3 regions of the Pseudomonas sp. A34-9 genome follow, and region 1 is predicted to be linked to each of the others. Evidence: predicted binding sites of a transcription regulator. Region 1 holds the regulator's gene; each other region holds the start of a gene.
The links. Region 1 encodes sigma-54, which starts transcription at its own class of promoters, with help from an activator protein. Its sites were predicted from a motif close to ANTGGCATNNANNTTGCTNT; they were not measured.
Positions count from the first base shown of each region.

Region 2: the regulator sigma-54 is predicted to act here: its motif matches at 1,307-1,326, upstream of P3G59_RS09445 (circularly permuted type 2 ATP-grasp protein).
Region 3: the regulator sigma-54 is predicted to act here: its motif matches at 851-870, upstream of P3G59_RS24710 (pilin).

Region 1 is NZ_CP119967.1:1,041,074-1,043,276, forward strand. It holds gene raiA (ribosome-associated translation inhibitor RaiA) at 1-219, opposite strand, end outside; gene P3G59_RS04405 (RNA polymerase factor sigma-54) at 293-1,786, opposite strand; gene lptB (LPS export ABC transporter ATP-binding protein) at 1,974-2,203, opposite strand, start outside.
Region 2 is NZ_CP119967.1:2,104,424-2,106,626, reverse strand. It holds gene P3G59_RS09445 (circularly permuted type 2 ATP-grasp protein) at 1-1,274, opposite strand, end outside; gene P3G59_RS09440 (ribonuclease E inhibitor RraB) at 1,819-2,166, opposite strand.
Region 3 is NZ_CP119967.1:5,535,443-5,537,645, forward strand. It holds gene P3G59_RS24705 (BON domain-containing protein) at 1-70, opposite strand, end outside; gene P3G59_RS24710 (pilin) at 367-804, opposite strand; gene pilB (type IV-A pilus assembly ATPase PilB) at 1,030-2,203, shown strand, end outside.

The sequences.
Region 1 (2,203 bases):
CGCAGCGTACATGTCAGTATCTTCTGCGTTGGCGACCACTTCGCTGCCGGGTATATGCAAGGTGGCTTCGATTTTCTGCTTCAGCTTTTCGACGCACATCGTGACTTGCACGTTGGTGATTTTGTCGAAATGTCGCTCCAGTCGTTGGAGTTTTTCCTCGATGTAGGAACGCAGAGGTTGGGTCACTTCCAGTTGGTGTCCACTGATGTTGACTTGCATACAGCTTCTCCTTCGTTGCCAGTGCATAAAGCGGCAGGCTGGATAGCCTGCCACTGGAACGCTGTAACGTGGCTTACATCAACCGCTTGCGTTCGCTCGAAGGCGCGATCCCGAGGGATTCGCGGTACTTGGCGACGGTGCGGCGAGCCACCTGAATGCCTTGTGCCTCCAGTAAACCAGCGATCTTGCTGTCACTCAACGGCTTTTTCTGATTTTCCGCGGCAACCAGTTTCTTGATGATCGCGCGGATCGCCGTGGACGAGCATTCGCCGCCTTCGGAGGTGCTGACGTGGCTGGAGAAAAAGTATTTCAGTTCATAAATACCGCGCGGGGTATGCATGAATTTCTGCGTGGTCACCCGGGAAATCGTTGATTCATGCATGCCGACCGCTTCGGCGATGTCATGCAGGACCAACGGCTTCATGGCTTCGTCGCCGTACTCCAGAAAACCGCGCTGATGCTCGACGATCTGGGTGGCAACTTTCATCAGGGTTTCGTTGCGGCTCTGCAGGCTCTTGATGAACCAGCGGGCTTCCTGCAACTGATTGCGCATGAAGGTGTTGTCGGCGCTGGTGTCGGCACGACGGACGAAACCGGCGTACTGGGCGTTGACGCGCAAGCGTGGCACCGATTCCTGATTGAGTTCGACCAGCCAGCGCTCGTTGTCCTTGCGCACGATGACGTCAGGGACGACGTATTCGGCTTCGGTTGACTCGATCTGCGAACCCGGGCGCGGATTCAGGCTCTGCACCAGTTCGATGACCTGGCGCAGTTCGTCTTCCTTGAGCTTCATCCGGCGCATCAACTGGCTGTAGTCGCGGCTGCCGAGCAGGTCGATATAGTCGGTGACCAGACGTTTGGCTTCCGCCAGCCATGGGGTCTTGGCAGGCAACTGGCGCAACTGCAGCAGCAAGCACTCGCCGAGGTTGCGGGCGCCGATACCGGCTGGTTCAAATTGTTGAATGCGGTGCAGGACGGCTTCGATTTCGTCCAGTTCGATGTCCAGTTCCGGATCGAACGCTTCGAGGATTTCCTCGAGGGTTTCATCCAGGTAGCCCTGATTGTTGATGCAATCAATCAGGGTCACGGCGATCAGGCGATCGGTGTCGGACATCGGTGCAAGGTTCAGTTGCCAAAGCAGGTGGCTTTGCAGGCTCTCGCCGGCGGAGGTGCGGGTGGTGAAGTCCCACTCGTCATCATCGCTGCTTGGCAGGCTGCTGGCACTGGTCTGGTAGACGTCTTCCCAGGCGGTGTCGACCGGAAGCTCGTTGGGGATGCGCTCGTTCCATTCGCCCTCCTCGAGGTTATCCACCGTCGGGGCAGTTTCCTGATAGGACGGTTCCTGGATCTCGGTATTGGGCTTCTGCTCGGCGTTGTCAGCCAAGGGGTCGGAATTGTCGAAGTCGTCGCCTTCTTCCTGGCGTTCGAGCATCGGATTGGATTCCAGAGCCTCCTGGATTTCCTGTTGCAGATCCAGGGTCGACAATTGGAGCAGACGGATGGCCTGTTGCAGCTGCGGTGTCATCGTCAGCTGCTGGCCCATTCTCAAGACTAGCGATGGTTTCATGGCAGGGGCTTAACACCTTATTCGCCGGCGCTATGCGCCATCCACTACAGGGCGCCGAAGCGCCAAACTTAAGCAAATTATATGCCTGAAACTGAAGTGTTTGCCTAGAGCGCTGTAACAATTAAAGCGTATTAAATCCTGCTTGAATCGATACAGCGCCCGGGCGGCGCACCGGGCACTGTTGCGCTTACAGGCGGAACTCGTGGCCCAGATACACTTCCTTGACCAGATCGTTGGCCAGGATGGTCTCTGCATCGCCCTCGGCAATCAACTGACCGTCGTTGACGATGTAAGCGGTTTCGCAGATATCCAGCGTCTCACGGACGTTGTGGTCGGTGATCAGTACACCAATGCCCTTGGCCTTGAGGTGGTGGATGATCTGCTTGATGTCGCCGACGGAAATCGGGTCGACACCGG
Region 2 (2,203 bases), 1.1 Mb from region 1:
CGCAAGTCGATGTGGCGCGGCGCGATGCCGTTTTCGACAAAGGTCGGACAGGTCGACAGCGACAGCGTCGGTTGCGCGATGTACGCGTGGGGCTTGGCCTTGATGCGTTCGCGGAAGGCATCGATTTCCGCCTTCGTCGACGCCGGTCCCACTAACATTCCGTAACCGCCAGAGCCTTGGGTTTCCTTGACCACCAGATCTGGGAGATTGGCCAGTACATGGGAAAGCTCAGACGGGTTGCGGCACTGCCAGGTCGGCACGTTCTTCAGGATCGGCTCTTCATCGAGGTAGAAACGGATCATGTCGGTGACGAACGGGTACACCGATTTGTCGTCCGCCACCCCGGTGCCGATGGCGTTGGCCAGTACCACGTTGCCGGAGCGATAGGACGACAGCAGCCCCGGCACGCCGAGCATTGAGTCCGGGTTGAACGCCAACGGATCAAGGAACGCGTCGTCGAGGCGGCGGTAGATCACGTCCACCGCTTTCGGGCCATCGGTGGTGCGCATGAAGACCTTGTCGTCACGCACAAACAGATCCGCACCCTCGACCAATTCAACGCCCATTTCCCGAGCGAGAAACGCGTGTTCGAAAAACGCACTGTTGAAGCGCCCCGGCGTCAGCACCACGACGCTTGGGTCGTCGATCGGGCTGGAGCTTTTAAGGGTGTCGAGCAACAGATTCGGGTAGTGATCGATCGGTGCGATGCGCTGGGCGGCGAACAGCTCCGGGAACAGCCGCATCATCATCTTGCGGTCTTCAAGCATGTAGCTGACGCCGCTCGGCGTACGCAGATTGTCTTCGAGCACGTAATAGCTTCCGTCGCCGTCGCGCACCAGATCGACGCCGGAGATGTGCGAATAGATATCACGGTGCAGATCGAGGCCTTGCATCGCCAACTGATATTGCTCGTTGGCCAGCACCTGTTCGGCAGGAATGATCCCGGCCTTGATAATGCGCTGCTCGTGATAGAGGTCGGCGAGGAACATGTTCAGCGCCTTGACCCGCTGGATGCAGCCGCGCTCGACGATTCGCCACTCGCTGGCGGGAATGCTGCGCGGGATGGTGTCAAAAGGAATCAGGCGCTCGGTGCCCTGCTCGTCGCCATAGAGCGTGAAAGTGATCCCGGCGCGATGGAACAGCAAGTCAGCCTCGCGTCGCCGTTGCGCCAGCAGTTCGTCAGGCGTGTCGGCCAGCCAGCGGGCAAACTCCCGGTAATGCGGGCGAACCTGGCCGCCGGCGTCGTACATCTCATCAAAATAGGTGCGGATCATGCCGTACTCCTTGTCACCCGGACATACAGGCCTTCGCAAGGCCCGTGCCATCGGCATAAACGCTTTGATTTCAATCGGTTGGAAATACACGCCGCAGGCACCGCACCATTCCTGTGCGGCAATTGCCCCAACCGGATTGCCCCCGCTTCATTGCGACGCACTGCATCGCCTATCACCAGCATAGTCAGAGTTGATTTCACTGCCCGGCGCAGGCTGCGGATAATCCGCGCATTCGCTGCAAAACTTCATCGGCCACTGCGCCACGAAAGACTCGGCTCAACTGCTCTGGACTGCCGTCGCAGCCCGCCCCGCTTAACCCTGACCGGTTTCCTCTGCTTATCGGTCTTCCCTTTTAGCCACCTTCTCCGGTGGCTTTTTTTTGCCTTTTGGAAATGTTTTGAAAGCAAAAGCAAAAGATCGCAGCCTGCGGCAGCTCCTACATGAATCTGTGCAGGAGCTGCCGCAGGCTGCGATCTTTTGATCGTTGAATAAACAACGGCCAACCCGAGGGTCAGCCGTTGCTCAACTCTAAATGTGCATGAGATCAGTTCAAACGGTGGCGGTTGCGCACCTCCTGCTTGACGCCCCAACCCTCGATGATGCCTCCCAGCGGTTCGACCACGGCAGAGAAACCCTGCTCGAAGTCGCCGATATCGTCATACGTCGCGTACATCACCTTGCTCAATTCCAGTGCCCATGCGCCATCATCACGCACGCTGACCTGGGCATTGATGGACTCACCGCGAAATTTGCCTGCCGCCCTGCGCGCCCGCTCCTCGTCCGGGAAAATGGCGTAGAACTCGATGGGATGGAATCGGGAAAAATCGAAACCGCCTTCTTTCATGCGGCGCAGAACATTGCTGCTGATGTCTTCTTGATAGGCTGTGCTCATGAATCGTCCCCCTCGCATAGATGGATAGACTTTCCGT
Region 3 (2,203 bases), 2.0 Mb from region 1:
CGAATGCACCGGAAGCCATGGTCAGGGTCAGCGCGGTAGCAGCAGCGGCAGTGATAGCGAACTTCTTCATACGAGTAACTCCTGTTTTTCTGGAAAGTCTGCTGGTTGTCTTGTCAGCAGGGTTACCAAGATAGTTGCGAACGCTGTGCCAACTTTTCCCTCACGACAAATTTCTTATAAATCAATTACTTACGATCATCGCAAATTTCCGGAATCATGCAATTTGCATGACGCACGCAATATTCACATGCAAGTTGCGGCTTTTTGGAAAGTTCCTAAGGCGCTGAAATTATTGAGACTTTTATTTTCACCAAATAAAGAAAAATGCCCTGCGTGGCAGGGCATTCGGTCGCAACACGCTAGCAATCACGTGCCGCTGGCGGTACAGCCTTTTGGCGAATAATCCGCGTTAACAGTAGTGGCACAGGTCCACAAGCCAGAGGTATTACCGGTAGCTGCGCCCGAACGAGTGAGCGTGATGGTTTTGCCCAGTACCGGTCCCGGAGCGTTGAGCAGCGTGCAACTGATGCTGCCTGCGCCCGTCGCCGCTGTGCCTGTAACCGCCACCGTACAGTTGGAGGTGGTGGTTGTACCGCCATTCACAGCCGTTATATCCGGAGCGGTACCTTGGTTGATGGTGTCCTCGAACGGCACCTTCATTGCACTGATCTCCGCCAGCCCCGCCGTCACCTTCGACCGCGCCTGATACTTGGAATACTGCGGCAAGGCGATGGTCGCCAGAATCCCGATGATCGCCACCACGATCAACAGCTCGATCAGAGTAAAACCTTGTTGTTTTTTCATAGACACGCTCCATGCATGAGTCGAAATCTCATGATCTGAAAGGGACGCAGCATAGGCCATGCCAATGCCTTCGGGCCCAGCCCATGGGGCCCGAACCGCCTACAACGCCATTTCCTACAACCTGCAACCGCACTATCTGACACTTTTTGTCACCTGCACCCGCCGTGTTTGGCGCTGTCACTTGACTAGGCTATAAGTCATGAACTGCAAGTGTGCGGAATTCCCATGAATGACATCGCTCTGAGCGGTCTGGCCAAGCAATTGGTGCAGGCTGAACTGCTGACAGAAAAAAGTGCCCAGCAAGCCTGGCAACAGGCCCAGCGTAATCGCCTGTCGCTGGTCAGCTATCTGGTGCAGAACAAACTGGTCAAGAGCTGGCAAGTGGCCGAGATTGCCAGCGAGCATTTCGGCATGGCGTTCCTCGATCTCAATTGCCTCGACAAGGAAACCCAGCCCAAGGGCCTGGTCAGCGAAAAACTTGTGCGTCAGCACCATGCCCTGCCCTTGTGGCGACGTGGCAACAAGCTGTTCGTCGGCATCTCCGACCCGAGCAATCATCAAGCGATCAACGACATTCAGTTCAGCACCGGACTGAGCACCGAAGCCATTCTGGTCGAGGACGACAAGCTCACCGATGCCATCGAGAAGTTCTTCGACACCCACACCAGTGGCCTGGAAGACATGGCCGATGTCGATCTCGACGGCCTCGATGTCGAATCCATCGACGACAGCAAGCAGGACGCCATCGGTGGCCTCGATGCCGACGATGCGCCGGTGGTGCGTTTCGTTCACAAGATGCTGCTCGACGCGATCAAGAGTGGCTCTTCCGACTTGCACTTCGAGCCTTACGAGAAAAACTATCGGGTGCGGATGCGCACCGACGGCATCCTGCGTGAGGTGGCCAAGCCACCGATTCAACTGGCCGGGCGCATCGCCGCGCGCCTGAAAGTCATGGCCAGCCTCGATATCTCGGAACGGCGCAAACCGCAGGACGGGCGGATCAAGATGCGTCTGTCGAAGAGCAAGTCGATCGATTTCCGCGTCAACACCTTGCCGACCCTGTGGGGCGAAAAAGTGGTGATCCGGATTCTCGACCCGTCCAGCGCGCAGATCGGTATCGACGCCCTCGGCTATGAGCCCGAGCAGAAGGATCTGTACATGGCCGCGCTCAAGCAGCCACAGGGCATGATTCTGGTCACCGGCCCCACCGGGTCGGGTAAAACCGTGTCGCTCTACACCGGCCTGAATATCCTCAATACCGTCGACATCAACATCTCCACCGCCGAAGACCCGGTGGAGATCAACATGGAAGGCATCAACCAGGTCAACGTCAATCCCAAACAAGGACTCGACTTTGCTCAGGCGCTGCGCTCGTTTCTGCGCCAGGACCCGGACGTGA